DNA from 3 places in the Reinekea marina genome. Region 1 is predicted to be linked to each of the others. Evidence: predicted binding sites of a transcription regulator. Region 1 holds the regulator's gene; each other region holds the start of a gene.
The links. Region 1 encodes LexA, which represses DNA repair genes until DNA is damaged. Its sites were predicted from a motif close to TACTGTNTANNTANACAGTA; they were not measured.
Positions count from the first base shown of each region.

Region 2: the regulator LexA is predicted to act here: its motif matches at 2,585-2,604, upstream of QWZ13_RS07595 (error-prone DNA polymerase).
Region 3: the regulator LexA is predicted to act here: its motif matches at 6,731-6,750, upstream of uvrD (DNA helicase II).

Region 1 covers NZ_JAUFQI010000001.1:2,282,022-2,292,235, forward strand. The annotation lists gene pabB (aminodeoxychorismate synthase component I) at 1-1,142, shown strand, start outside; gene QWZ13_RS12315 (phosphoadenylyl-sulfate reductase) at 1,237-1,956, shown strand; gene cysB (HTH-type transcriptional regulator CysB) at 1,953-2,927, opposite strand; gene QWZ13_RS12325 (sulfite exporter TauE/SafE family protein) at 3,063-3,854, shown strand; gene QWZ13_RS12330 (hypothetical protein) at 3,859-4,296, opposite strand; gene QWZ13_RS12335 (3-deoxy-7-phosphoheptulonate synthase) at 4,395-5,459, shown strand; gene QWZ13_RS12340 (cation:proton antiporter domain-containing protein) at 5,546-6,703, shown strand; gene QWZ13_RS12345 (alpha/beta hydrolase) at 6,707-7,651, opposite strand; gene lexA (transcriptional repressor LexA) at 7,622-8,224, shown strand; gene dnaQ (DNA polymerase III subunit epsilon) at 8,282-9,001, opposite strand; gene rnhA (ribonuclease HI) at 8,998-9,441, opposite strand; gene QWZ13_RS12365 (class I SAM-dependent methyltransferase) at 9,438-10,214, opposite strand, start outside.
Region 2 covers NZ_JAUFQI010000001.1:1,439,030-1,449,243, reverse strand. The annotation lists gene QWZ13_RS07610 (Y-family DNA polymerase) at 1-225, shown strand, start outside; gene QWZ13_RS07605 (MFS transporter) at 222-1,457, opposite strand; gene QWZ13_RS07600 (cation diffusion facilitator family transporter) at 1,610-2,515, shown strand; gene QWZ13_RS07595 (error-prone DNA polymerase) at 2,619-5,756, shown strand; gene QWZ13_RS07590 (PhnA domain-containing protein) at 5,759-6,325, opposite strand; gene QWZ13_RS07585 (DUF945 family protein) at 6,468-7,766, opposite strand; gene QWZ13_RS07580 (hypothetical protein) at 7,747-7,887, shown strand; gene QWZ13_RS07575 (leucyl aminopeptidase family protein) at 7,902-9,257, opposite strand; gene QWZ13_RS07570 (hypothetical protein) at 9,254-9,397, opposite strand; gene QWZ13_RS19910 (AzlD domain-containing protein) at 9,400-9,639, opposite strand; gene QWZ13_RS07560 (AzlC family ABC transporter permease) at 9,708-10,214, opposite strand, start outside.
Region 3 covers NZ_JAUFQI010000001.1:3,461,853-3,472,066, reverse strand. The annotation lists gene malF (maltose ABC transporter permease MalF) at 1-582, shown strand, start outside; gene malG (maltose ABC transporter permease MalG) at 599-1,858, shown strand; gene QWZ13_RS19275 (phosphoribosyltransferase) at 1,923-2,483, opposite strand; gene QWZ13_RS19270 (gamma carbonic anhydrase family protein) at 2,699-3,244, shown strand; gene QWZ13_RS19265 (hypothetical protein) at 3,222-3,362, shown strand; gene QWZ13_RS19260 (PA3496 family putative envelope integrity protein) at 3,414-3,608, opposite strand; gene QWZ13_RS19255 (putative bifunctional diguanylate cyclase/phosphodiesterase) at 3,854-6,607, opposite strand; gene uvrD (DNA helicase II) at 6,760-8,922, shown strand; gene QWZ13_RS19245 (DNA-deoxyinosine glycosylase) at 8,939-9,448, shown strand; gene QWZ13_RS19240 (NAD(P)/FAD-dependent oxidoreductase) at 9,474-10,214, opposite strand, start outside.

The DNA.
Region 1 (10,214 bases):
TAAAGTCAAAACTCGGCGAGCCGGCGAATACCCCTTCAAAAGGCCTGTTTACGGGAGGGCTAGCTGGGCATCTTAATTATGAGATAGGCTTGGAAACACAAGGCGTTGCAACGAAACACGCCTGTTCAACTGAAGATAAAACCCTTGCAACGGTGGGCCTGTATCATTGGGCCTGTAAGGTTGACCACAACAACCAAACCATCGAAGTATTTATCCGCTCTGAATGCCCAACAGGCATTAAAGAAAAAATAGAGCAATGGGCGAGCTCAAACACGGAACAAAAGGACAATCAGACCAAGCAAAATAATAGCAATTTACATTGGCAATGCAGTATGAGCTATGAACACTATTGCCGTGCATTTAAGAAGGTGAAAGATTACATATACGCTGGCGATATTTATCAAGCCAACCTCACTCGGCAATGGTCTAGCACCAGCAATGTCACACCGTGGGCCAACTACTGCAAACTGTTAAGGTCCATGTCAGCGCCCTTCTCATTTTACCAAGCGGTTGATGACGTTGCGGTTATGAGCGTTTCTCCTGAACGCTTTTTGCAAGTAAAGGGCGACACCATTTTCACACAGCCTATAAAAGGGACTCGTGCCCGCGGCATTACACCCCAAGCCGATGAGCGGTTAAAAATAGAACTTCAAAACAGCGTAAAAGACCAAGCTGAAAACTTAATGATTGTAGACTTGCTTCGTAATGACATAGCCAAGAATGCAGAGCCAGGTTCAGTCGTTGTTGATAAGTTGTTTGAATTGCAATCTTTTAAAAATGTTCACCATTTAGTCAGCAGTATACGTGCTAGAAAGCTGCCCACTAGCCACCCTTTGGATATTTTAAAAGATGCTTTTCCCGGTGGCTCGATTACAGGTGCGCCGAAGAAACGCGCCATGGAGATCATCGATGAACTAGAAGTGGTGCAAAGGCGGCAATATTGTGGCACTGCGTTTTTCTTGTCTTTTGAAGGTTATTTAGACAGCAACATTATGATTCGGACTCTTACGCAAAGAGGCAACGAGCTTACTTGCAGCGGCGGTGGCGGCCTTGTATACGACAGTGATTTAGACAGCGAGTACCAAGAAAGTGAATTAAAAATTCAACGCCTTCTCGATGCGTTGTCTGAAAACACCTTATAACCAATCGTTATGTAATATTCTTATCTTATACAGTTATTTTTAGAAATGATGCGACCGTGCTAGAGTCAGGTCAATTCAAATTTTGGCAGCAATTATGGAAAATATAACCGAATTAAACCTCGAGCTCAGTGCGAAATCGCCTCGAGATATCATAAAACACGCTCTTGCTACACATAGCAATATCGGCATCAGCTTCAGTGGTGCTGAAGATGTAGTGCTGATAGACATGGCCGTTAAGCTTAAAAAAGATGTTCATATCTTCACACTCGATACCGGTCGCTTACACCCAGAAACGTATCAATATTTGGAAAAAGTGCGCGAGACATATGGCATTCGTATTGAAATCTATTCTCCGGATGCCAGTGCCCTGCAAGCATTTACCAATGAAAAAGGCTTATTTAGCTTTTATCAGGATGGCCATAAAGAATGTTGTGGCGTACGTAAAATCGCTCCGCTTCGAAACGCCCTATCTAACCTAGATGCTTGGATCACTGGTCAGCGTAAAGACCAAAGCCCTGGCACCCGAAACAGCATTGCAACTGTAGAAGTGGACACGGCTTTCAAGGGTAAAACAGACCAACTCATTAAGTACAACCCATTGGCAAACTGGTCTTCTGAAGAGGTTTGGAATTATATTCGAGCTATGGAGATACCTTACAACGAACTGCACAGCAAAGGATTTAAAAGTATTGGGTGTGAGCCTTGTACGAAAGCGGTTTTGCCAAACCAGCATGAGCGAGAAGGCCGCTGGTGGTGGGAAGAAGCCACACAAAAAGAATGTGGCTTACACGCTGGAAATATGAGCCAACCTTAGTAGGTTGGCAAAGAGGTATTTTTGAACATCTCGTCTAGTTCGTGTTTATTAGCGACGGCCATCGCAGCTTCAACTGTCGCTTTATCAAGATGAGGAGCAAAACGTTCAATAAACCGGTACATATAACCTCTAATAAATGTTCCTTTGCGGATACCCAAACGAGTGATGCTGGCCTCAAATAAATGGCTAGCATCAATGCTAACTAAGTCTCGATCAGTTTCCGGATCTACCGCCATGTGCGCCAAAATACCTACACCCAAGCCTAAACGAACGTATGTTTTTATGACATCGGCATCGGTGGCGGTAAAAACCACCTTGGGCTTTAAGTCTTGTGCAATAAAGGCATCGTCTAATTTAGAACGACCGGTAAAACCAAAAACATAAGTCACTAATGGGAATGCGGCCACATCTTCTAATGAGATACTGCCCTTTTTCGCCAAAGGATGGTCACGCGGAACCACCAATGAGCGGTTCCAACGATAACAAGGCATCATCACTAAATCAGAAAAATGATCCATACCTTCTGTAGCAATCGCCATATCAACAGTGCCATCTGCAGCCATTTCTGCAATTTGAAGTGGGTTTCCTTGATGCATGTGAAGTGAGACATCGGGGAAGTCTTCAATAAAATGCTCGATAACCTCGGGTAAAGCATATCTAGCTTGGGTATGGGTGGTGGCAATGCTTAAACTGCCCTTTTTATTATTGCTGTGCTCTTGTGCAATTTGCTTAATTGAATCAACTTTGCCGAGTATTTCACCCGCCACTTTGAGTACGGCTTCACCGGCAGGCGTTACCCTTGTAAGGTGTTTGCCAGAGCGCGCAAAGATTTCTATACCTAGCTCATCTTCTAGTAATCTAATTTGTTTACTGATGCCCGGCTGAGAGGTATACAAAACTTGTGCGGTAGCGCTTACGTTTAGATCGTGATGCGCAACTTCCCAAATATATCGGAGTTGTTGTAGCTTCATTGAACCAATCCCTTACCCTAGTGGTATGTAGAAATGTTTGTCACCATCCTAAGTTACATTTTAGTTATATAAATATCAATAACTATTCTTTTTAGAAATACACCATACAGGTTAGATTAACAACATTGTTAATTTATGCCTTTTTGGATGGTTATGGAAATACTTTTGTTTATAGCAGCAGGCGCAGCAGTCGGGCTCATTGTGGGCATGACAGGCGTTGGCGGTGGTGCACTGATGACACCTATATTGTTGCTTTTTGGTTTTCCACCACAAATTGCCATTGGCACAGACCTTTGGTATGCCGCTATTACTAAGTCTTCCAGCCTTTATAGCCATCATAAGATGAACAATATTCGTTGGCAAATTGCGTTAACAATGGCGGCTGGTAGCTTGCCCGCTGCTGTCTTAACCGGCCTAGTATTAACCTATTGGTTTGATGACAATGGCTCTTATACCCACATTTTAACAACCGCGTTAGGGTTTATGCTGATCTTAACAGCCTCAGCCATCTTATTTAAAAACAAGCTCATGAAAACATCACGAGACGATACAGAAGGCAACCAAACAAGTAGGCAAGCTGTAAAATTGTGGGCGATAGGAGCCATTCTCGGTGTTTTGGTCACTCTCAGTTCGGTTGGTGCGGGGGCTATCGGGACCGCGGTACTGTTAATTTTGTACCCAAAGTTTTTGCCTAGCCAAATTGTCGGTACCGATATTGCTCATGCCATACCCCTGACATTTGTTGCCGGACTAGTACATTTGCAATTAGGCAACGTTGATTTCTTCTTATTGGGCGCCCTTTTAATGGGGTCGATACCTGCCATTCAGATTGGTTCGAAGTTAACCCAAAAAGTACCTTCGGCCATTTTACAGCCAGTTCTTGCTTGGCTGCTTTTAGGCTTAGGATTAAAGTACGCCATTTTTTAAGCGCTTACTTTTTAAAAAAACCAAAGCCCTTACCACCTTTGATTCGAGTTTCGAGCATTTGGCGGTTCACAGCAGATACATCGCATCGAATGTAAAGATCTAAATCTTCTTGATCTTTAACTCGTAAATTCACAAAAACCGTATGAACCTTTAACTCAGAATTATAACGTGATGATCGTTTATCAAAATTAGTTTGCATTAAATCTCGGCCATAGGAATCTATTGCCTCTTGTTTGCATACTTGAATTGCAACTTGTTGACTCACTTCAGCACGACCTTGAGGCAACTCACCTCGGCCATTTAATACATCCCAGACTGAAGGCCTGTATTCACCTTGATTTGCGACCATTTCATCTACCGCTAAAACCATGGCAAAGGTAAAACCTAAGGCAAGTATTATTGGGATAACGATCGTTTTAAACTTACTTTTTTTAACGGCCATTCAAACTCCGTAAACATTTATATACAGGTTGTAATTATAACTTTACCACTTTATGATAGAGCCTACATACTACACAAACACACAAGCGCAAAATTATTATGAACCCAATTGATAACCTCAATGTTGATAGTCAAACTATCCTTATTACACCGAGTGATCTTAAAAAAGAACTGCCTATTTCAGATTCTGCCTATAACACCATAGCAGAAGGCCGAAGCGCTGTTAGAAATATTTTAGATCGTAAAGACGACCGTTTAATGGTTGTAGTAGGCCCGTGTTCAATTCACGATACCGAAGCAGCACTCGACTACGCACGTCGCCTAAAAAAGCTCAGCGATGAAGTTAAAGATGACCTCCTTATCATAATGCGCGTTTATTTTGAAAAACCACGTACCACAACTGGCTGGAAAGGGTTAATCAACGATCCGCATTTGAACGACTCCTTCAAAATTGAAGAAGGATTACATATAGGTCGTAAATTGCTACTCGATATTGCTGAGATTGGTTTACCAACAGCGACTGAAGCACTGGACCCAATTTCACCTCAATACATGCAAGATTTAATCAGCTGGTCGGCTATTGGCGCACGTACCACAGAAAGCCAGACACACCGTGAAATGGCCAGCGGCTTATCGAGCGCTGTTGGCTTCAAAAATGGTACTGACGGGGGCTTAGAAGTTGCGATTAACGCGCTTAACAGCGTGTCTTCTGGTCACAATTTCTTAGGTATCAATGGTGACGGTCAAGTGGCCATCATTAAAACGAAAGGAAATGCATATGGCCATGTTGTATTGCGAGGTGGTAATGGCAAGCCAAATTATGATTCTGTTTCAGTCGCGCTTTGCGAAGAAGAGCTCATTAAAGGCAAGCTAACTCCCAATATTATGGTTGATTGCTCTCATGCAAACTCCAACAAAGATCACAATCTCCAACCGCTAGTCGCTGAAAATGTGGCCAACCAAATTCTAGAAGGCAATAAGTCTATTATCGGCATTATGATTGAAAGTAATATTGAAGCTGGCAATCAAAAAATAAAAGAGTCACTCTCGGATATGACCTATGGCGTATCAGTAACCGACGCTTGTATTGACTGGAAAACCACCGATACCTTGCTTAAAAACATCAGCAACAAGATCTCAACGGCATTGAGATCAAGAAATTAAGCATTATTATAAAAGGGCACTGGTACATCACCTACCAGTGCCCTACTCTTAACTTGTATCCTCTACTGTATTTAAACGATTAAACTATGGTTTTTTCTTTCTTCCTTATTTTTACGGGTGCGGCAATTTTTGCCACATTCGCTCTCTACACAAAACAACCGCTGCTTATTGCGTACATCGCATTAGGCGTAATTGTCGGGCCATTTGGGTTTTCCGTCGTAGAAAACACCCAGCTTTTAACCGATATGGCCGAGATTGGCATTATATTTTTGCTGTTCTTACTTGGGCTTGATATGCAGCTTTCTAATTTAATATCGACGCTAAAGAAAAGTGTCGTTGTTGGTATTGTTAGTTGCGTGGCGTTTGTTTTAATTGGCTTTACGGTAACCAATATAATGGGGTTTCCTACCAGTGAAGCGATCATTATCGGATTGTGTTTAATGTTTTCGAGTACGATCATTGGTATTAAACTTTTACCTACTACCGTACTGCACCATAAACACTCTGGTGAGCTTATGGTGGGCATTTTGCTCATTCAAGATTTCGTTGCAATTTTGGTGTTACTGGCAATAGAAAGCCTTGGCAGCGGCACGACCGATGTGTATTCCATGATAAAACCACTTATCATGCTACCTATTTTAGCGGCCATTACTTTTACTGCGGTTAAATTTGTTATTTTACCTTTGTTCAGTAAATTCGATCGCTTCCAGGAATATATATTCTTACTCACCATTGGTTGGTGCCTGGGCATTGGCGAGCTAGCTCACGGGTTACTTGGGTTATCATACGAGATAGGCGCTTTCATCGCGGGTATTAGCTTAGCAAGCAGCCCCATATCGCAATTTATTGCTCTCAATTTAAAACCATTAAGGGATTTTTTCTTAATACTTTTCTTCTTCACCTTAGGCGCACAATTAAACATTGCAGTACTTGCAGATGTTTGGGTTCCAGTATTAGTGCTAACCGCTACTGTGCTAGTCGGCAAGCCAATCATATTCCGGTTTTTACTGCACCGGTTAAGTGAATCAAACCATTTAGCATGGGATATTGGCTTTAGGTTAGGTCAGATAAGTGAGTTTTCGCTACTGGTGACCTTTATTGCCCAGGGCGCAGCGTTAATGTCTGAGAAGTCAGCGGTATTAGTTCAATCTACAGCCATTGCAACCTTTGCTATTTCCAGCTATATCATTGTATTTAATTTTCATAACCCTATAGCCGTCTCAGATAAATTACGACGCGATTAACCGCTAAGATTGCTTAATAACTAGTTCTAGCAATGTGGGGGTTACATCCTTCTCTAGAATGCGCTGCACTCGGGCTTGCTGCTTGAGGTGGCGCTTAGCCAACGCCACCCCTTTTTTATTTGTAGCAACCCAAACGATGGTATTGGCAACACCCTTCATCGCTTGCAACGCTTCTTTACCTTCTTTGAACGTGAACGATGACAATAACCCATGGCGCTTGAGTTCGTGTCGGAAAAAAGACTGATGTTCAAACTCAGTACCCGCACCTTTTATCCAAGATTTACCGACAAGTTTTAATCGCTTTAACAATTTAATGCCAGGGATCCAGTAGCGCTTTTTACTTTTGACTGGTTTAGCGTTGACGCAATAATAGTGCGCAATAGGTAACGTATAGTTAATGGAATGCAAAGCCATTTGAGCGCCGTATCCTATACTGATCATCTGGATCGGGGCATTGCGTTTTTCATTTATAAACTGAACTACGGCGGGTAAATCGTACTGCGCCATATTTAATAAATAGTTTTGCGAATCATCTTTATTTTTCTTCGATGCACCATGTGCGCGCCAATCCATCAGCCATACAGAAAAACCTGCTTCTAACAATTGGTTCGCTAATGAACTGTACGGCGGTTCATCAAATTGCCAGTGCGTTTGAAAAACATCATGAATCAATAGCACCTGGTTAGATTTAGCGTTAATTTTCGGTTGCAAATGTATAAGCGATATTTCAACGGTTTTATCGGAACTGTTGTTAGGCTTAACTGAATAAGTATCTTCAAAATAAGTATCGCGAACTTCAGCGCGAATAATTTCAACCGGGAAAAAACGACTGCTGCTTTTCAATGAAATAAACCCTTTACACAATGGCTTAGCTGTATATAATCCCAGATACTGTACATAAAAACAGGCTGGAAATCCATGGATAAATTGACCGCTCGACAACAACAAGTTTTAGACGTCATCAAAGATCATATTGATGAAACGGGCTACCCACCTACCCGTGCGGAAATAGCAAAAACACTTGGGTTCAAATCACCCAATGCCGCAGAAGAACATATTAAAGCATTAGCCCGCAAAGGCCATATAGAAATTGTACAAGGGGCCAGTCGTGGAATTCGCTTACCCGAATCCGAAACCGGCTTACCTATTATAGGCCGCGTTGCAGCAGGCTCCCCTATATTGGCGACTGAACAAATCGCAGAATATATGGATTTACCAAAGTCTTTGTTTCAACCAAGTGCCGATTTCCTACTGCAAGTTCAGGGCTTAAGTATGAAAGATATCGGTATTTTAGAAGACGACTTAATTGCCGTTCATAAAACCAATATGGCTAAAAATGGCGATATCGTTGTTGCTCGTGTAGGTGAAGACGTAACGGTAAAACGCTACGAGAAAAAAGGCAGTGTTGTCACGCTACACCCTGAAAATGAAGACTTTTCACCTATTGTTGTTAATTTAGGTCAAGAAGATTTCGAAATTGAAGGTCTATACGTGGGTGTAATTCGACGCTCCATTCATTAGCCTATAAATTGGGCGTTTGTCATAATCTCCATTAACAAACGCCCTAATTTTAAAATCTTACTTAGGCCATTGAATAGGTTGGCCTGTTTTTTTCGCCAGCATGTCTAAAAACGCTTGATGAGCTTCAAGCTCTTCTGCAGATGGGGCGACTTCAATAAGCGCCCCTTGAACTTCACCTAAATTTACCAATGCTGATTCGTCGGTCTCTTCATCCTCATCTTCTTCATCACCAAGCAGTAAATCTGTTTGACCACCCGTGAGCATCAAATAAACATCAGCTAGAATCTCGGAATCGAGTAATGCTCCGTGAAAGGTTCGATGAGAATTATCAATGCCATAACGTTTACATAATGCATCGAGCGATGCTTTAGAACCTGGGTGTTTTTCTCGAGCTACTTTAAGCGTATCCAGAACCGTGCACGCCGATTCAAGCGGCTTAAAAGGTTGATTCCGTTCTTTGGCTAAAATCTCATACTCTGCATTTAAAAAACCCATATCGAAAGCCGCGTTATGGATTACGAGTTCTGCGCCTTCAAGCCACTGCCAAAGCTCATCAGCTACCTCTCGAAACTTTGGGCAGCCTTTTACGCGCTCATTATCAATATTATGAATGCGCACCACTTCTTCAGGGATGTCTCGCTCTGGGTCGATAATATGATGAAAAGTTTTTCCCGTAATCTTGCGGTCAATAACTTCAACACACCCAACCTCTAGAATACGGTCACCTTTCTTAGGGTTTAAACCGGTTGTTTCGGTATCGAGCACTACTTGTCTCATTGTTTTTCCAACTCATCCATTGCTTGGTTTGCTAATTGATCGGCCAATTCATTCATCGGATCGCCCGCATGCCCTTTAACCCAATGCCAACTTACATCATGTTGCGTCATGAGATCATCTAACCTTATCCATAAGTCTTGATTTTTAACGGGCTTACGGCTGGCTGTTTTCCAGCCATTTTTCTTCCAGTTGGTGATCCAACTGGTAATTCCTTGCTTCACATATTGTGAATCGGTGTATAACTTGACTTCCATTCTACGCTTCAGTGCATTCAGCCCTTCGATAGCAGCCAATAATTCCATTCGATTATTAGTAGTATCAGGCTCACTTCCATACAGCTTTTTTTGCTGATCACCCCACAATAGCACAGCGCCCCAGCCACCAGGCCCTGGATTACCTCGGCAGCCTCCATCGGTGTAGATCGTTACTGAATTCTTCAAACTTTTGTCCTTGCTGTTGTTTGGCCGCCCAATGAGGCATCGAGAAAGCCTTTTTTAATTGTAGAGTGAGATGGCGGCAACTTGCCATACACTTGCTTATAGCCCACTAACAGATAAACCGAACCGGCAAATGGAAAAATACTGCGAAATAGCTTTGAGAGTCGTTCACTTTGGGTAAGTTTTTTAGGTTTCAAAATAGGAGGCATAAAAATATGACGCTCGTGGCGTTCTAATTCAAAATTGAGCAGATGCATCCAATCTTCAACTCGACCGCTTCTTATAAATCGAGAACTCCAAACCCCAGCCGACTTTCTACGGCCTTTTATCAAGGCCATAAGCCCCCACAAACTAAAGGGATTAAAACCTATTACTATGAGTAAACCACCTGGTTTTAGTGCAATTGCCCCTTCCCTTACGGCTTGATACGGGTCATCGCAAACGTCTAATGTATGATGCATTAACACCATATCAACGCTTTCTGGTTCAAAGGGTAGGCTTTCAGGCTCAGCCTGAACAGAGGGGCAAAGCGCGCGGTGCTCAAGTTGAGACACAATAATACCGGATCCAAATAAACGTTTTTCAAACAATGCATCATGATGACCCGAGTCTAATTGCACCATTACCGAGGCAAAACGACCCGACACAGCCCGAGATACCAACGATTTTTCAGCATTTATTAAAATCTCGCCCAGGCCTGTGGTATACCAATGAGACAGCGCTAACTCCTGCTCTGCGGCACTTTCAGGACCTTTTCGATAAACTTGTTTAAATCG
Region 2 (10,214 bases), 840 kb from region 1:
CACAGCTTATTCCCTAAACAGTGGCCCACTTTTTTGCTGCCTCAAGCCAAACCCATACGCATCGACCGCTACCATATTATCAGTGGTCCTGAACGCATTGAAGGCGGTTGGTGGGATGCCGCTCCCACCCGTCGAGATTACTATGTTGCAACGTTGAATCATCAAACTCATTGGATTTATCGGCGTGATGACGGCCAATGGTTCTTGCAAGGCGTATTTGCTTAGTCAATGACAGGTTCATCTAGCTGCATAAACCAAACCTCTTTCACAAAGAGCGCAAAAACAGTTGGCAAAATAATGACTAACGCCGCGGCAAGTAACACCCAACGAAACCCCATCGATTCATAAAAAATACCCGCAAGAATAATACCGATAGGTGCTAAACATACGGATCCAATATAATCATAAGCACACACCCTAGAGAGCAAATGCGGTTTGATTTTGGTTTGCAACGTGGTCATCCATAACACACCAAACAACTGCCAGCCAATGCCCTCAAGCACCGCAATCAACATTAGGCCGTAAAGCGGTAAAGGGAACGCCAACGCAATCGGCAGCAAGCCAGGAACAAGCACACAAAATGTTGCAAATCGCATGGGATAACGCACATTTAATCGAAATCCAATTAACCCTCCTATTAAGGTGCCGACACCAATCGCACTGACAACCAACCCCCAGTCTTCAGCGCCCTTTAATTGATCAAGTGCTACCGCAGGTCCGATTAAACCAATGATGGCTTCATTGGCAGCAACCACAAACGCAAACTGTACCACAATGACCCATACCCACTTATGCGCGATAAATTCGCCCCACCCTAACTTGAGATCGAGCAAAATAGACTCTGATTCGCTCTTAATTTGTTGCTTCGGTTTAACCAAATATACCAACAGCGCCGAGACACCAAACGACAATGCATCTAAAAAGATCGTCCAACCCGCACCCACGACAGAAACTAAGACTCCACCCAAAGCGGCACCGAGAATAAGCGCTAAATTACGAGCGGTACCCAACAGGGCATTGATCGATTGAAGATCTTCTTTATCCACTAGTTGAATAATAAAACCGGAAGCGGCAGGCGCATTAAAAGCAATGGCAATGCCGTTTAGCAACATTAATCCCGTTAATAATGGCACTGTGGCTTGTTCGGACAAAAACAAATAAGCCATTGCTAACTGAATAAGTAGCGCGGCGCTGTCGGCACTGATGATCACTTTTTGTCGAGAGGATCTATCGGCTATCACTCCACCAAGCAACAACACCGCAATACTAGCGATAACGGGCGCGGCGATCACAATGGCCGAATCTTTTGTAGAGCCGGTGAGTTCCAGAACGCCAAATGCCATGGCAATCGGCGCCATGGCTGTGCCCATAAACGTGACAAAATAAGCCACAAAGACATAACGAATATTTTTATCTTGCAACAAGTTACGAATTGATTTTTTTTGTTCGGTCGCCAAAGGAGTGCCTTATTGGGAGGACAATAGAAAGCTGACTATAGTAGCACTGTAAAATCTCTATTGATAAGCTCAAATTTGCATGAAAAAACCTTGACCTTCTTGTAGCTCAAAGCTTCAGACTTCCTTAAATCTTAAAAATACTAGGTGTTAAAATGCATGATCACCCTAACGGCCATCACCACGATCACCATCATCCTGTGCCCGATTCTGGGTCGGCTATTGCTTGGGCATTTTTTTTAAACTTTGGTTTTACCCTGATTGAATTTATCGGCGGCTACCTCACCAACAGTACCGCTATTATGGCTGACGCCATTCATGACTTAGGTGACAGCCTCGCAATTGGGTTAACCTGGATATTAAATAAAGTCAGCAAAAAGCCTCAAAATGAGGTGTACTCTTTTGGTTATAGGCGCTTTACCTTACTCGGCTCAATCATCAATGGCATTATTCTTATTGTTGGGTCTATATGGATACTCACTGAAAGTATCCCCAGACTGCTCAACCCAGAAATGCCTGTAGTAGAAGGCATGATCGGCTTGGCAATTTTAGGCACACTGGTCAATGGCTTTGCCGCTTACAAACTCAGTGGTGGCAAAACGCTAGCGGACCGTATGCTCAATTTACACCTGCTTGAAGATGTTCTGGGTTGGGTCGCCGTATTGGTGGTTGCGATTATTCTCTACTTTTTCGACTGGCCTATTCTTGATCCGATTTTATCGATTGGCTTCACGCTGTTTATTTTACTGAATGTCACGAAAACGCTCTACAAAACGATCCGGGTTTTCCTACAAGCCACACCCAGTGCCGATGACTATCGAGCTCTTAAAGAAGCATTAAAAGCTCTGCCCAATATTGAGGATGTGCACCACCTTCATATTTGGTCCTTAGATGGTGCACGCAATGTGCTCTCTGCGCATGTCGTCATTAATGCCAGTATTGGTACCGAACGGCAGCAAAGGTTAAAAGACTCAATTCAGCAATGTATTTCAGATTATGACTTCGAACACACCACCATTGAGCTCGAATTTGCAGAACAAGGCTGCCGTGATAGCACCTAAATAGCAGCGAGTAACAATTAAAAACAACTCCACTGGTCATTCGGCTGGTATTCATGCACCAGAACAATATACTGTATATAAATACAGTATATTGTTCACTGCCATGACCACGAAACCACCACCAGACTTTGCTGAACTGCATTGTTTAACCAACTTTAGCTTCTTACGAGCCGCTTCGCACCCAGAGGAGCAAATACAGCGTGCCGCTGAGCTAGGTTACACCGCACTGGCTATAACCGATGAGTGCTCTGTTGCGGGTGTTGTTAGAGCTTGGCGGCAACGCAGGCAAGAAGGTTTAAACATTAAGCTCATCGTTGGCTCTGAGTTTTATATCGATGGCCATAACCTAGTGCTATTGGCGAAAAACGCCCTTGGCTATCGACAACTGTGCCAACTTATTACTCGGGCGCGAAGACGCAGTGAAAAAGGTGAGTACCAACTGTACCTGAAAGACTTATCAGCTAAGCAGTTGTCGGACTGCTTGTGTCTGTATGCGCTGCCACGCCGAAACTCTGATAACTCAACTTTAATGCACCTTAAAGCTCATTTCGACAGCCGCTTATGGTTATTGGCCGAAAACAACCTTGATAACGGGGCCGACACCTACATGGCGCGAATCAAAATGGAGGCGGCCCTACATCGGCTGCCTATTGTCGCAAGCAGTCATCCAATCATGCACATTCCCACTCGCAAACTATTGCACGATTGTTTAACCGCTATCAAAGAGAATAAAGCCATTGAGCACGTGCGGTACTTACTCAAGCCGAATGCCGAGAATCATTTGCGATCGAAAAAAAAGCTCAACCGTATTTACCCCGAAGCCTGGCTCAATGAATCATTAATTATTGCCAATGCATGTAGTTTTGAACTCGATTCCATTTGTTATAACTACCCAAAAGACACTCTACCTGGGCAATACAGTGCCGAAGCTTACTTGGCGCTGCTAGTGAAGCAAGGGGTCAAAAAACGTTTTGGTAACAATGCCAGCGAAGAGATACTGACAACCATTGAAAAAGAGCTGGCATTAATAAAACAAAAAAAATACGAACACTATTTTTTAACCGTTTATGACATCGTCCGCTTTGCCAAAAGCCAAGGTATTTTGTGCCAAGGTCGTGGCAGCGCGGCGAATTCAATCGTTTGCTACTGCTTAGGTATAACCGAGGTAAACCCACAAGAAGCCTCGCTATTATTTGAACGCTTTATTTCAGAAAGCCGTAACGACCCGCCCGATATTGATGTCGATTTTGAGCACGAACGGCGTGAAGAAGTTATCCAATACTTGTACCAAAAATATGGCCGTAAACGTGCTGCGCTTGCCGCAACCGTCATTACCTATCGGCGAAAAAGTGCTATGCGTGATGTCGCTAAAGCATTGGGCATGAACATAGAGCAGCTCGACCAAAAAATTGCCAACTATGGCTGGCGCTATCGTGGCTCTAATTGGATCGACCAAATCGTCAATGATGGTTTGGGGTTATCTTCGTTTCAACTCGAAACGTTCAAATATTTATTATCTGAAATTACCGGCTTTCCACGCCATCTATCACAACATGTCGGCGGTTTTATTTTAACCGAAGGATTTGTTAGCGATTTAGTGCCAATAGAGAATGCCTCCATGAAAGACCGTACGGTTATTCAATGGGATAAAGATGATTTAGAAGCGTTGAACTTAATGAAGGTTGATATTCTTGCGCTTGGCATGCTTAGCGCCATTCGGAAAACGTTCGACATTATACGCAACGTTTATAAACAACCGGTACGCATACAAGACATTTCCCGTGATGACCCTGATGTTTTCAATATGATTCAAAAAGCCGATACCGTCGGTGTGTTTCAAATAGAATCTCGCGCACAAATGAATATGCTGCCGCGCTTAAAACCCGCCTGCTATTACGATTTAGTGATTCAAGTAGCCATTGTTCGCCCCGGCCCTATTCATGGCGATATGGTGCACCCCTTTCTAAAGCGCCGAATGGGCATAGAGCCGGTTGAATACCCCAAACCAGAACTCAAACCGGTTTTAGAGCGCACTTTGGGCATCCCTATTTTCCAAGAGCAAATCATTAAGCTGGCCATGATTGCGGCCGATTTTAGCGCCGATGAAGCCAACGATTTACGTAAGTCGATGGCCAGTTGGAAAAAGAGCGGCCACATCAGCGCCTTACGCGGTAAGCTCACCGAGAAAATGCTCAACAATGGTTACCCAGAAGCCTACGTAGAGCGAATTAACCGGCAAATAGAAGGCTTTGGTGAATACGGGTTCCCGGAATCTCACGCTGCGGGCTTTGCTTTAATCGCTTATATTTCTTGCTGGTTAAAGTACCACTATCCGGCCGCATTTTGCTGCGCGCTGCTGAACAGTTTACCAATGGGGTTTTATTCGGCGTCACAGCTGGTTCAGGATGCTAAACGACATCAAGTGAACATATTGCCGATAAATATTAATCACAGTGAATGGGATAGCCATATAGAAAGTAGTGCTCATGGTTATTCACTACGTTTAGGGTTACGCCGAGTAAAAGGGTTATCCGAACAAGCAGGGCTCAACTTATTATTATACCGCCCGGAACAGGGCTTCCAAAGTGTCAGCCAACTTGAGCAAGTTCCCGGTTTAAATGCAGGTGACTTAGATGCACTTGCCAGTGCGGATGCTTTAGCCGACATAGCGGGTCATCGCTTTCAAGCTCGTTGGAAAACGGCGGCGTTATCAATGCAACAAGACTTATTGTTAGATGCTTTTAACGAAGACGATACCGAATTAGAAGCACCCGATGATTTTGAAAACATTGTCGAAGACCATAATGCGACAGGCTTATCTTTGCGCAAGCATGTACTTAAACTGTTGCGAGAAAAACAGCTGCTACCTCCTACGCCCACCGCGGATCAACTGCTAACTTTAGCCTTAGAGCAGCAACGTAAACGTGATAAAAACCGAACCGACAAAATCACACAGCCTATTGTCGTCAGTGGCCTCATAACTAACCGACAGATGCCTAAAACAGCCACCGGCGTTACCTTTGTTACGCTCGAAGACCATACTGGCAATATGAATATTATTGTGTGGTTGGCCGTAGCGCAAAAGTATTTGAAAACACTAAACACTGAAAAGTTAGTAATCATCAAAGGGCTATTAGAAAAATCACCCGACAGTGACGTAGTGCATATAATTGCACAAGACATAAAGGGCTATAGTCATGTCTTGGGTGACATGACTATGCAATCAAGAAACTACCATTAACGTTAAGCTTTCTTACAAAAAGCAGCGACAAGAACAACGCGAGTACCGTTTACTCTACCCTCAAGGTGCTTAGGATTGTCGGTCAAAGAAATACCACGCACCATAGTGCCTCGCTTAGCCGTAAAACCCGCCCCTTTCACATCTAAATCTTTTATCAACGTTACGGTATCCCCACCAGCTAATACAGCTCCATTCGCATCGAGGGTGGGTTCGGCATCGTCATCGGGTAATCCGGCTTTTGCCCAAGCCAGTACATCGTCTTCTAAGTACAACATATCGAGCGCATTGGTAGCGTAAGACTCACTCGACAATTGCGTCAGTAAACGCCAGGACAGCACTTGCACTGCTGGAATAGGTGCCCACATGGCATCGTTCAAACAAGTAAAATGATGCGGGTCTAACGCTTCGTTACCTGAAGCTTGTAAATGACAAACCGCGCATAAAAACACATGACTATCAGCGCCTATGTTGGAGCTGCCATCGACTTCGAATGCTTTTAAAGCGTCTGAAGCTTTACACAATTCACAAGTATTACCACTACGCTCAATTAATAACTGCTCTACAGACATCACAATACTCGAAAACTAAATTTAGCGCCTATTATAGCGAAAAAAACCCGTAAAAACTGAACCAAAACACGGAAGGACAAAAACAACACAAAAAAAAGGAGCGCTGCGAGAACAGCACTCCTGATACTTATAAAATAGAATTCTAGAACGGCAATGGCATAGGCTGGCCGTTCAGTTTTGCGGCACCATTTTCAAAGCTTGCCGACATAACATAATTTTCGCCCTCTTCCATCAATGCGCCCATCATCATTAAAGAAAATACCTGCTCGGATACTTCCGGCATGTTGGCTATGTCTTTATGTATGAGTAAATCGGCTTGAGCGACTACAGTCGGGATAAGCCCCATTAACGAAAATGGATTACCTAGATCAGCAATTTCATTTTGAGGCAGCGAAGCCATAAAACTCATTTTTGCGGTTTTACCATCCACTTTAGCGCTGAACTCAGGGATTCCAATACTGAAGCCGTCTTGCAAAACCACGTTCGCCATACGAATCACTTCAGGGCTAGGCTCAAGGGAGCCGGCGGCGCTCATTGCATTCAATTCTTGGCTAAGGTCAGTGAAGTTATTAATTTCAAAGCCCGACATATTCATCGAAAAAACAAGGTCATTTAACGTAAATACATTGCCATCGGCATTAAAAGAAACACTTTCAGTATCCCAACGGAAATCACCTTTATAGCGATCACTCACTAAATCGCCATTAGACACCATGCTAAAAGGCCCCATCTGGAAGTTTGCGCTATCGTAGCCATCATCCATCACAAAACTTGCTCCACCACCTGTCACCGTTTGTTTCCCAACAAAGGTGCTTCCTTGGTGATACTTGCCATCGGCCATTATTTTCATTGGCTGCCAATTGAAATTCATTTCTTGGTATTCATCCACTGATACAAGAGTAAAGCCATTCCAATTAGAGGTTAACTCAATATTGCCACTCGCATTTCCAGTGGCTTGAATGGTCCAAGGTGTGAACACGACGTTGACATCACCAAGCGTCTCATTCACTGAAAAAGAGGCTAAATTAGACTGATAAGAGCCCATCATACTGACACTGGTATGCCCTGCTAACATTGGACTGTTAACAAAGTTAGTGGAAAGGAAGGCAGCCGCTTGCTCGTCATTAACGAGTTCGATAAGAGTTGGATCTAAGGTTAAGGCATGCTCAATAGAAGTGCCCCAAGGTCTTTTTTGAATATCATTGTTTAGCAAAACATAAACCGAATCGCCTTCCAGTTCCATCCCGACCTTTAAAACTAATTGTCGATCGGTAAAGGAGCTACTGTCACTCACAACACTCAACGTCATAGGTGCCGGTATCTGGCTTTCGAGTTGGCTAATAGCATTATCTATTTGACCATCCACTAAATACATTGCGCCAGCGCCTGCAGCTCCGATAGCTACGACAACAGCGGTTGAAATGAGTAGGGCTTTTTTCATTATTATTCCTTTAATCCTTAGGGAGTTATTTGGCGATCAATTTACCCATGATGAGCAACTGAAAAAGCCGCATAATAGCGGCTTTTATAAAGTCAGTGTAAAATTTACGCTGAAAAATTGACGCAGTTCACCATTTTAGACTGAATATCTTGCTTTAAGTGCCTCGAATGTGGCACGCACACCCATTGCCTCACCACCTTTTGGCCGTCCCGGGCGCGCTCGATCATTCCAAGCACCTACATCAACATGTACCCAGGGTGTATCTTCTACAAAGTGCTGTAAATACAAGGCTGCTGTAATGGAACCACCAAATGGCGTTGGCGAACAGTTCACTAGATCAGAGATACTCCCTTTGAGGTAATCTGCATAGGGTTGGTGCAAAGGCATGCGCCAAATAGCATCTTCGTAGGTACTTCCCGCTTTCACTAACTGATCAGCAAATTCATCATCGGTGGAATAGAACCCAGGGACTTCAAGCCCCAAGGCAACACGAGCAGCTCCAGTCAATGTTGCAAAGTCTACGATTAAATCTGGATTTTCACGGCTCGCTTCGGCTAACGCATCACACAACACTAATCGACCTTCAGCATCGGTGTTATCAATTTCTACGGTTAACCCTTTTCGAGTCTTTATAACGTCGCCCGGCCGGAAGGCATCTCCATTCACGGCATTTTCCACTGCAGGTATCAAGACGCGCAAACGAACAGGAAGCTTAAAAGACATAATAAGAGCAGCTAGCCCTAGCACATGAGCTGCACCACCCATGTCCTTTTTCATGAGTCGCATGCCAGCGGCTGGTTTAAGATCAAGCCCACCACTATCAAAACATACGCCTTTACCTACTAGGGTTAATAAAGGTGCATCTTCTTTTCCCCAACGTAAATCTAACAACCGAGGGGCATGGCTCGAAGCACGCCCTACCATATGAATAGTGGGGTAATTCTGCTCTAGGAGCTCGTCTCCAACCCACTCACTGAAATCACCAGAGAACTGTGCCGCTAAGGCTTGCATCGCCTCAGATAGATGCTCTGGCATCATGTCACCGGCTGGAGTGTTGACTAAATCGCGAGTCAATGTAACGGCATTTGCCGTGTTGAGTGCATTATCCACAACCGACTGACTGGAAACATTCAGTTTGGCGCGATCTTGAGTTTGCTTATAGCGATCAAACTGATATTGGCCTAACAACCAGCCTACGCAAAGTGCTTCTTGCTGCTCAACGGTTAAGTCAGCACTTAAACAAAACTCTTTCTTAGGCAATTCAACGGCCACGGAAGATAATGACCAAATAGAATGGACATCACTGGCAACGACTAAAACGGACTCAATGTCACCTTCGCTATTAGGAATTGAAATGTGACCTGGCGTTGAAAAGTCATTATTGGTCAACCATTGTTGAGTCGGTTTAGCTTGTACTTGTAACCATGAATCGAACTGACTTTGAGCGATGAGTACTATTGGAATACCGGACTGACCATGTTGTATTGTCATTGTGAAGCCTGCTTTAAAAAGTGATGATCGTAGTTTACCAAGGATAAACGATTGAGGTGAAATTGACGGCCTTTTCTGTGGAGCAATCTGTGTAAATATGCTGAAACATAAAGCCTAGGCTCTTCATGTCGACTATTCAAATTCAAACCCACATGCCCAACAACCAAAAACTGGCCATGCCTATAATTACGGTTAATAACATAGGCATGCCTATCAGCCCCATGATTAAACAAAGCACCGCAGCAAGTACACTTGGTTGTAGAAAACTGCCATTACTGGCCACTGGGTTTAAAATTGGTTCTGCAATTAATGCAGACAATACAGCAGCCGGTACGCAATTTAATATGCGCAGAGCAGAAGGCGGCAAAGTTAATCTGGGCATCAACACCGGCGCAATGCGTGCACCCCAAGTAACGACCACCATGCCTAAAATCATTAAAATAAGTGAAATCACGAATCATCCTCCGAATCTGGAATTCTAGAGGCAATGATAGCTGCGAAAAGCACCGAAACTATAATGCCCAACTTGTTCGGAATATCTTTAAATATCCATGCAAATACAAAGGCAATAAGGGCACTCGCTATATTTCGCCTTCGCTTTAACATTGGCGTCATCATTGCTATAAAGGCTGTAACCATGGCAAATTCGAGCCCCATGGATTCGACACCACTTAAGGAAGTGCCCGCCCATAAACCTACCCATGTACAAATTTGCCAATTTAAATACATAAAAGCGGCCGAACCCGCGTAATAGGAAAAACTCTGCGATGGCTCAAGCCCGGATAAATGCTTTTGGTTGAAAGTCACAAAGGTTTCGTCGGTTAAGAAAAAACTTGCCCCTACTTTTTGCTTTTTGGACCAATGCTTCGTAGGAATCAACATGGCGAATGCATACAGTAAATGCCTTAAATTAACCACGAAAGTAGTCAATACAATAAGAGCCGCTGGTGTACCAAC
Region 3 (10,214 bases), 1.2 Mb from region 1:
CCTTACTCGGTGCCAGCCTTTATTCTAATGCTCGTTTTTAAAGCACTGTTCAATCAGAACTTTGGGCAGATTAACCACGCCTTAGATGCGCTGTTTCAATTTCAGGTGGCTTGGGATACTGACATCACCATGTCGAAAACCAAAATCTTGCTGGTGAATGTTTATTTAGGTTACCCCTATATGTTTATTTTATGCTTAGGCATGTTGCAATCAATCCCGAAAGATCTATACGAAGCATCGAGCTTAGAGGGAGCGAACCCCATCGTAAACTTTTTTAAGATTACTTTGCCGTTAATCATTAAACCTTTGTTGCCGTTGTTGATTGCCTCCTTTGCATTTAACTTTAACAACTTTGTATTAATTCAGCTCTTAACCCGAGGCGCTCCACTGATGTTGGCCTCTAATCCTCCCGCTGGTGGAACCGATTTACTGGTGAACTATGCTTACCGATTGGCCTTTTTGGGTGATACGCAAGATTATGCACTGGGTGCAACCATATCGACTTTTATCTTTGTGATGATTGGCATCATGGCTGTGTTTTATCTCAAAGCATTGAAAGTAAAAATTGGCGTGCAAAAATAATTCTCGGAGAATTCACATGGTTAAATCAAAATCGTTTTTCGCCCGAGTTGTTGGCGTACACATTTTACTCTTAGCATTCTTGTTTTTTGTTATCTATCCATTGCTCTATGTTATTTCGATTTCATTTCGCAGTGGCCAAACCTTAGTAGATCCAGTTAATTTGCTTATACCGTCTAGCCCTACAATGGAGCACTGGGCGTTAGCGCTGGAGAACAATTACACCGGTATGAACCCGCTTAAGAAAGATTTAGACGGTGTCGAGGTTGTTGAGTTAAATAACGGCTTAGGGGATCTTACTTTTTACGCTGATGGTCGCTGGTCGTTGCAAGCAGACACGGAATTCAGTGAAGAAGACTTTCCTATTACCAGTTACTTGGCGATTTCCTTCTTGAATCAAGTAGGCGACAAAATCATCATTGAAGGGGCAGACAAGCGAGGCTTTTACGATTATCAGAAAATTGTATTAGATCTAGAAGAAAACCGTGATCAATACTCAAGTGATGTTCATTTCACAACGCCCGAGGGCTCGATCAATGGGCAGTTAGATGTACCGAGTTTACCAGAAGGTGCAACGCGAACGACCTTACAATACGGGGATGCTTATGTAGCGGTTCCTAAATTCCCTGTGTTGTCTTGGTTAATGAATACAGTAAAAGTAGCCAGTATTACCGGCTTCCTAATTTTATTGTTCTCTACCACGGGAGCATACGCTTTTGGGCGTTTAGGCTTTACGGGTAAAGATCAGATGCTTAAAAGTTTACTGGTTATTCAAATGTTTCCGAATACCTTATTCTTGGTCGCGTTGTACCTAATCTTTGATAAGTTGGGTGCATTTATTGATCTGTTGGCACTTAATACGCACTCGGCGCTCATCTTTGGTTATATGGGCGGGATGGCTTTGAATATTTTCTTGATCATTGGCTATTTCGATACCATTGATCCCGCGATGGAGGAGTCTGCTTCAATCGATGGCGCAACACCGTGGCAAACATTTTATAAAATCTTATTGCCATTAAGTGTACCTATATTGGCCGTCGTGTTTATTTTGGCTTTTATTGGTATTGTGAATGAGTACCCTTTGGCGGCTTTGTTAATCAGTGACATTAATAAGATGACGCTCGCAGTAGGATCACAGCAATACATTCAAGATCAAAATTTATTGTGGGGCGACTTCGCTGCGGCCGCCGTTTTAGCCGGCGTTCCAATTACAATTGTATTCTTAATTGCTCAGCGCTTCCTTGTAGGTGGTTTAACCTCTGGTGGTGTGAAAGGTTAATTTCTAACAGCACAAAAAAAGGCTCCTAAACTTACGTTTAGGAGCCTTTTTTATATCGGCATTTTTAAAGAAGTATATCTTTAATCGCACTGAGTTCTTTTTTGCCTTCGACTAATTCTTCTGGCGTAAGGCCAGATAATTCATGTGGGAAAACCAACCACTCTTCACTTTGCTGAACGTAGTAGTCAGGAACAATGTCCACTTGTGAGTTTTTAGGTTTATACCACGGGCAGGCAACGCGAATATCTTTCGGTGTGTTTAACCGAGACTGCTGGCGAATTTGTTTGATCAGGGCGTCTACACTGCGACCTGAATCAAAAACATCGTCAACAATAAGTAGCGAATCGTCAGCATTGGCGTGATCAATTAAGTAGTGTAAACCATGTACTTTAATTTCTTTAGATTGCTTTCCTATACCGTAATAAGACGATGTTCGAACCGCAATATGATCGGTTTCTATGCCTTTAAAATCAAAGTACTCTTGTACTGCGATACCAATCGGAGCGCCCCCACGCCAAATACCAATAATAAAATCTGGACGAAAGCCATCTTCTAATACCTTATGTGCCAAGCGAAAGGAGTCCTGCAAGAGCTCTTGCGAGCTGATAAAAACCTTGTCTGTCATGTTGAGAACCTTAAAAGGAAAGTTAACCTGTTGGCCAGAATTATAAACGACCTTGACGAGAATGGGTTAATTTTAGTTTAAATTGCAACGGTTCGCTCAATAATCTCAGCATTTAAGCAAGCTCAGGAGCGCTTACCGAAAGAATCATGTGTTTTAACCTGTGTCTGTGGTAAGTTTTTGCGATAAAACCAAAAACTTCAGGAGGGTACAGTCGCATGGCAATTCATACGTTAGGAGATCAGCAGCCTAGGCTCGGGCAACGAGTAATGATTGCAGAACTCAGTTTTGTGCTGGGTGATGTTACCTTAGAAGATGATGTCTCTGTGTGGCCTGGCGCAATTATACGAGGCGATATGCATCGAATATCCGTCGGTGCTCGAACCTCTGTACAAGACGGTGCCGTGCTGCATATTACTCACGCCAGTGATTACAATGAACTAGGATACCCCTTAACTATTGGCTCAGATGTCACAATTGGGCATCAAGCTTGTTTGCATGGCTGTACGATTGGAAGTGAAGTGTTGATTGGTATTGGAGCAACGGTATTAGATGGTGCTGTGGTAGAAGATAAGGTCATCATTGCGGCGGGTGCTTTAGTACCACCTGGAAAACGCTTAGAATCGGGTTATATGTACATTGGCTCACCCGCGAAACAAGCTCGAAAGTTGACCGACAAAGAATTGAGTTTTTTTAAATACTCAGCCAAAAACTATTGTAAATTGAAAGACCAGTACATTGATGAAGGTTTATCAGTCGTATAACTGGCAGGGTGTTAATTTTTGTAAGTTTTTTGAGCAGACTGGCCGTTCTCCCCATCAAGAAAAAGGTGAGTGCTGCGATCAGGTAACCATCGGTAACATCTCGCGTAGAGTTAAGTAACAGCTTCAAAAGCAATAAAGGCCGCTAATGCGGCCTTTATTGTTTACCCTGTTAGTTAAAAACGTCTAACTCAAGGTCGTGATACTCAGAGCGCATTCTTTGCTGCTCCATATAGTCTTCAATAGCTCGACGAGCCGCAAGACGACGATGGTTTTCTTGTCGCTTGTTTTGGCTAGCATCGGCTGGCTTGTGGAGGATAGAGTCTTCAATATTGGCCAATTCGAGTTCAAAAAGGTTTGTAGACATTTACATGGCTCCTTTAGAGGCTACTGCCGTATTATTGTTATAAGTCGTTCAACCAAGAGTACGTATCATCGCTCAGTTCGAGAGTAATTTTAGCCATTTCGGATGACATTTCTGTGAACTTCATCGTAGCAATGAAGACGCTTTCCAAATTGGCTAGGTCACTTGGTCGCTATTAAGTAAGCAAGTGTCGCGCCAACAATGCTAAAGTCGCGTTTTTATGTCTTGAGAGGTCAATCAGCGCATTTCTAATGCACTGATTCGGGGCTTTGATTCAGCATTTGTAAGTTTGAATGCCTGATTAAGGTGAGAATTTCAGATGCAGGTAACGCTCGGCTAATGATAAATCCTTGTGCGTAATCGCAAGCCAGCGATTCTAAATATTCCAGTTGTTGGCGAGTTTCAACGCCTTCTGCGACAACGCTTAAATTCAAACTGTCGGCCATAGCCATAATGGCCTCAACGATCGGGCTTTTTTCTCCCGGGCGTATCTCTGCCACAAACGATTGGTCTATTTTCAGGGTATCTATTGGCAATCGCTTTAAGTAACTTAAAGAGGAATAACCCGTGCCAAAATCGTCTAGCGCCAAGCGCACACCGAGAGATCTTAATTGATTCAAAAAGTCCTGAGCATGATTGATGTCTTCCATCAACATGCTTTCGGTCAGCTCTAGCTCAAGGTACTCAGCCGGTAGCTGCGAGGTTTTGAGTGCATTTTGTATCACTTCGTAGAGATCATCACGTCTTATCTGGTGGCTAGATAAGTTAACCGAAACGGATATATCACCAAACCCTCGGTCACGCCAAGTAGAGGCCTCCATGCAGGCTTTATTCAGCACTTGCTCGCCAATGGCCGATATTAATCCTGTTTCTTCTGCTAATGGGATGAAATCTTGTGGATCGAGTAAGCCCTTGTGTGGGTGCCGCCAGCGAACCAGCGCTTCGACAGAATCGATAATGCCACTGGAGAGGTTCAATTTAGGTTGGAATTCGACAGAGAATTCATGGTTTACGATGGCTTTGCGCAGCGATTTTTCAAGTTGTAACCGCTCTAAAGGCGAAGTCGCGAGTTTTTGATGATAGAACTGAAAATTATTGCCGCCTTTATAACGCGCCTGATTCATAGCCGCAATTGCGTGATTCATTAATTGGCTCAGGTTATTTTCTGAAACGATACAAACCCCAATACTGGCCGTAACTATGAGCTCATGGTCGTCCACTAAGAATGGACGAGTCACATCGGCTTGGATAGCGGTTAAAATTTCATGCAGGTGATTTTGGTCGTTTTCATACTCGATAATTAAAGCAAATTCATCACTGCTTAAGCGAGACACCTGCCTTACCGGCTCTTGCAAGTTGTTTAAGCGAGCCGCCAAATCACTTAACAGTTGGTCCCCAACTTCGATGCCTAAGCTTTCATTGATGGTTTTGAATCGGTCCAAGTTTAAAACACACACGGCGTAATGATTTTCTTGCAATGGGCGGTGTTCATGGAATTGATTCAAAACCTGATGAAAATAACCACGATTATACAAGCCAGTGAGTTTATCGGTATGACCGAGCGTTTCTGTGTTGGCCGTGGCCGAGCTCACGTCGGATAAGTCTCTAAAAATGCCTAAGTAATGCGATACAGATTTATCATCTCGAGTGACGGCGGTCAGAGTTAAGGAAATAGGTATACGCTCATCTTTTCCTCTGGCGGCGACAATGTCGCCATTCCATCGTCCATTGTTGGCTACACCTAATTCTATCCGTGCGTGCTGCTCTGTCCTCAATACTTTGAATAAAGGCTCACCAAGTAACTCACCTTTTTGTCGTTGTAAAATGTCACAAAATGCACGGTTACAGGTTCTGAAGTTTTGTTGTGCATCTAAAATAAATACACCGTCTGGATTGGTATTAAATAAACTGGCCGCCAAACTCAGCTCTTCTTGCTGTTGCATATCTAAGGTGATATCTCGGCGCGTTCCCAGTAAACGAACGCCGCGTCCTAAATCATCCCGTTCGCTGATTTTCCCGGTGTCTTCGATCCACTTGATATCTTGGTTGCGTATCGTTTTAACGCGATACCGCGCGGTATAGTAATCTGTCCTTCCACGTAGGTGGTCAAGCATGGCTTTTCTGATCACAAGGATATCGTCTTCAAGCACGATATCGAACAAATCCAAAGGTTCTTGTCCTGGCAATTGCTGAAACCCAAAAAAGCGCTCGGTGTCTGAGTGGTAAACTTTGCGTGCGGGAATATCCCAATCCCAAAACCCAATGCCTGCAGTTGCAATAGCTAGACTAAGTTGCTCTTCGCTATTAATAAGCGCTTGGTTTACGTCTTTACGCAGATCGACTTCAGTACTGAGTCGTGCATTTGCTTCCTGTAATTCGTGGGTTTTTTGCTGAATGGTTTTTTGCAGATCGGTTTGCGTTGTCGTCATCATATGATTCAAGCGCGATGCTTCAAAATCGCTCCGGACGTTCGCCAAACCCATTGAGTGGCGCTGCTTACTGGCAATGTATATTAAAATGATCGCGGGCAAATGAAGTTGCCATAAAAACTCAAGGTTTGAAAAATACAAAAAAGGAATTGGAATTAACGTTGCTGGAATGATGGCTGCAGCACTTAGGCGGCCATGCGAGTAGAAGGCCATACTGGCAACCGCTGCTAATACAAGGGCAAGCGAGTTAAAAAAGGGCTCGTGGCGTGCAAAAAGCCCCCAAACCATGCTGTTGCACAATAAAATAGCCAAAAACCATAACACCGGGCTCCACAAAGGGTCTTTGCGAGCCTGTACTTGGCTGAAAACTGTTGATAAATAACCCGCAATAGATACACACACTAATACAGCGATAGAACCCAGGTGCAGAGTTTCTTTGAAATTGAGCTCATATATTGCACAGAGGATGCTTAAACCAAGGCTAGTGAGCCAATAATAGGGTGCATTTTTCAGTAAATATTGTAGGCGTCGGTGCCTTAAAGTCTCAAATTCTGAGTACATCTGTATCTTCATTTATAGTCTGTGAATTAATTATAGATACTTTTAAGCAAGTTTTTGGGATATGACGCGCTTTTCTTTGATTTCATTGAAAATTTTCAATGGCCAAGCCTTTTTTATTTCATTCTGATAAACTTAGCCTGTTTTTATATACAGTAGGCTTTTTCATGAATTCTCTGCAACTAGATTTGCTTAATACCGAACAAAGAGCAGCGGTAACTAGCGATGCACAGCATTTACTCGTATTAGCGGGCGCTGGTTCTGGTAAAACACGCGTATTAACGCATCGCATTGGTTGGCTCGTTGCAGCAGGGCTTGCCTCTCCCTACAGTGTTTTAGCGGTTACCTTTACAAATAAAGCTGCACGAGAAATGAAAGGCCGAATTGAAGAGTTATTGGAAACGCCTTCTCACGGTTTATGGGTTGGCACATTTCATGGTTTAGCGCATCGATTGTTAAAAGCACATTGGCAACAAGCTAATCTACCGCAAAACTTTACGGTCATGGATTCTGACGATCAGCTGAGATTAGTTAAACGAATCATGGCCGATCTCAATATTACCGATGATCGTGTTCAGCCTAAGCAAGTTCAATGGTTTATTAACGGGCAAAAAGATGAGGGTCGCCGAGCGGAATATGTTCAAACCCAAGGTGATTGGTATCAAGAAACATTAAAAGATTTATATAGCCGCTACGAAGAGCTTTGCCAACAAAGCGGTTTGGTCGATTTCGGTGAATTGTTGTTGCGTGCTCACGAGTTATGGCTGAATCAACCTGATTTATTGACCCACTACCAAGACCGATTTACGCATGTCTTGGTCGACGAATTTCAAGACATTAACGAAATTCAATACGCTTGGTTACGTGTTCTGGTCGGAGAGAAGCTAAGCTTAACGATCGTAGGCGATGATGACCAATCAATTTACGGTTGGCGTGGTGCGAAAGTAGAAAACATTCAAAATTTTTCGGCGGTTCAAAGTGATGCCGAAGTTGTGCGTTTAGAGCAAAATTATCGTTCGACGGCCAATATTTTGAATGCCGCGAATGCGGTAATAGAAAACAACAGCGGCCGATTAGGTAAAAAACTTTGGACAGAAGGCGACGATGGCCAGCCTATCCGTTTATATGCGGGTTTTAACGAGCAAGATGAAGCACGATTTATTGCAGACGAAATGAAGCGACTCATCGAATCCTCGACAAACCCGAGCGAAATAGCCTTACTTTACCGTTCAAATGCTCAATCACGCGTACTCGAAGAAGCGCTTATTCAGGTTCAGGTGCCGTATCGAATTTATGGCGGTGTTCGCTTCTACGAGCGAATGGAAATACGCAATGCAGTCGCTTATTTACGTTTAGTGGTTAACCGATTAGACGATGCATCTATGGAGCGAATCATCAATGTTCCTCCTCGAGGCATTGGTAATAAAACGGTTGAGACTTTGCGATTATTTGCTCGCGATCAGGGCTGCTCTTTGTGGCAAGCGGCAGAGCTAGCGCTAGAAAATGGTGTATTTGCCGCACGCGCAGGCAATGCGCTCAAGAATTTTATGCAACTCATTTCAGATATCGAAGTTGAGGTTATCGAACAAGATGATCTGGGCGATATAGTGAAGTTTGTAAACGACGCTTCAGGCATGATCGAATACCACGAGAAAGAAAAGGGTGAAAAAGGGCGCACTCGTATAGAGAACTTAAACGAGTTGATTACCGCGGCACAAAGCTTTTCAACCGAAGTCGATGTTGAATCGACAGGTGAATTACTGGCGCAATTTTTAGGGGAAGCGTCGTTGGATGCTGGTGACGGCCAAGCCGATGAATTTGAAGACAGCGTAAATCTAATGACGTTGCACAGTGCAAAAGGGCTCGAGTTCGATCACGTATTTTTAGCCGGGATGGAAGAAAATCTTTTTCCTCATAAAATGTCGATGGATGATGTCGGCGGCATTCAAGAAGAGCGTCGACTCGCCTATGTTGGTATAACGCGTGCCAAAAAAGAGTTAACGCTGACCTATGCAGAAAGCCGACGGTTGTACGGTAATGAAACATTTAATAGTGTGTCACGCTTTGTACGTGAAATACCCGATGAATACTTAAATGAAGTTCGCTTACGCGCCCAAGTCTCTCGTCCAGTTAATTTTGGTTTGCAACAAAACATGGCTGTAGAAGATGCAGGTTTGTCTATGGGGCAGCGCGTCGAACACGCCATGTTTGGCGAAGGCACCATTGTTCACGCCGAAGGCGGAGGTGCCCAAACTCGAATTACCGTTGCCTTTGATGAAGGTAAAGAGCGCGTGCTCATGCTGCAATACGCTAACTTGATTCCGTTGTAAGCAAAAATAGCAGTTTATGAATAACGCCATTCAGTCTTTTGATGCGGAAACAAAGAGCGAGCCCAAAGTATTAATTTTGGGTTCGATTCCTGGCGTTGCTTCTCTCAACGCGCACCAATATTACGCGCACCCAAGAAATGCTTTTTGGTCCATCATGTGTCGCTATTTTGGTCTAGATGAACAGTCAGACTATGAACACCGCCTAGCGGGCTTACTCGATAAAAATATAGCCTTGTGGGATGTGCTTGGCCGGGCAGAGCGTCAAGGCAGTTTAGACAGCGCCATCAATATACAAACGGAACAAGCAAACCCCATTGATGCTTTTATAACGCAACACACAAGTGTGGAGGCTATTTTATTCAACGGGGGTAAAGCAGAATCCAGTTTTAAAAAAGTATTTGCCAAGCAGCCTGTATTTGCCAACATCGCCACACACAAGTTGCCATCAACAAGCCCTGCTTTTGCGGCGATGTCATTTGAACAAAAGTGTCAGCAATGGCACCAATGCTTATCTTTGTACTTTTAGAGAACTACTCACTTAAGCGTTTTAATCAACGCTCGGCTTTTGCGAACAGCCTATCTTTGGCTAAACGCATTTTAACTCCCCACTGTAAAAAGGGTTGGGGTGGCAACCAATTCGGTTGTGGGCGCTGGTTTATCTGTTCAATTTCTGGCGTGTTCTCGCCGATGGCTAAATAAGCGAGCTGCTCACCAAAGTGCGTAGCCAAGCCAATACCTCCACCGTTATAGCAGCCAGCGGCAAGGCAATTTTCTGAGACCCGAGTAAAAATATTCGCTGAGTTTCCGCTGATACAGGTGATGCCTGCCCAGCTGTGCTCTATGAGGTTATCGGGCAGAGAAGGGAAACGTTTTTCTAAGCCCTGCTTGTGAACATGAATACGCCGTTGCAACCCTTGAGTTGATAAGTGAACACCGGTGATCGCTTCAGCCGTATTACGAATCATAATGCGTTTATCTTCGGTTAACCGTACGGTTGCGCCCATAGCTTGTGCCGACAATAACCCCCAAGGTTTTGGCGAGCCGATTGATGAATATTCTTGTTCGGTAAGCGTACGGGTTAAGCTAGCGGTTAACGTCAAAGGAAAGGCGCGTTGCGTGAATGCACCTAACGATGGCAAAAAGCCGTTAGCACATAATAAAATTTGTTTCGCCGTCACTGAACCTTGGTGTGTAGTCACCGATACTTTTTTGGAGCCGTATTCTATTTTGTGGACAGGCGTATTCTCATATAACGCCACATTATTGGGTAAAGCGGTAATCATAGCGCGCGC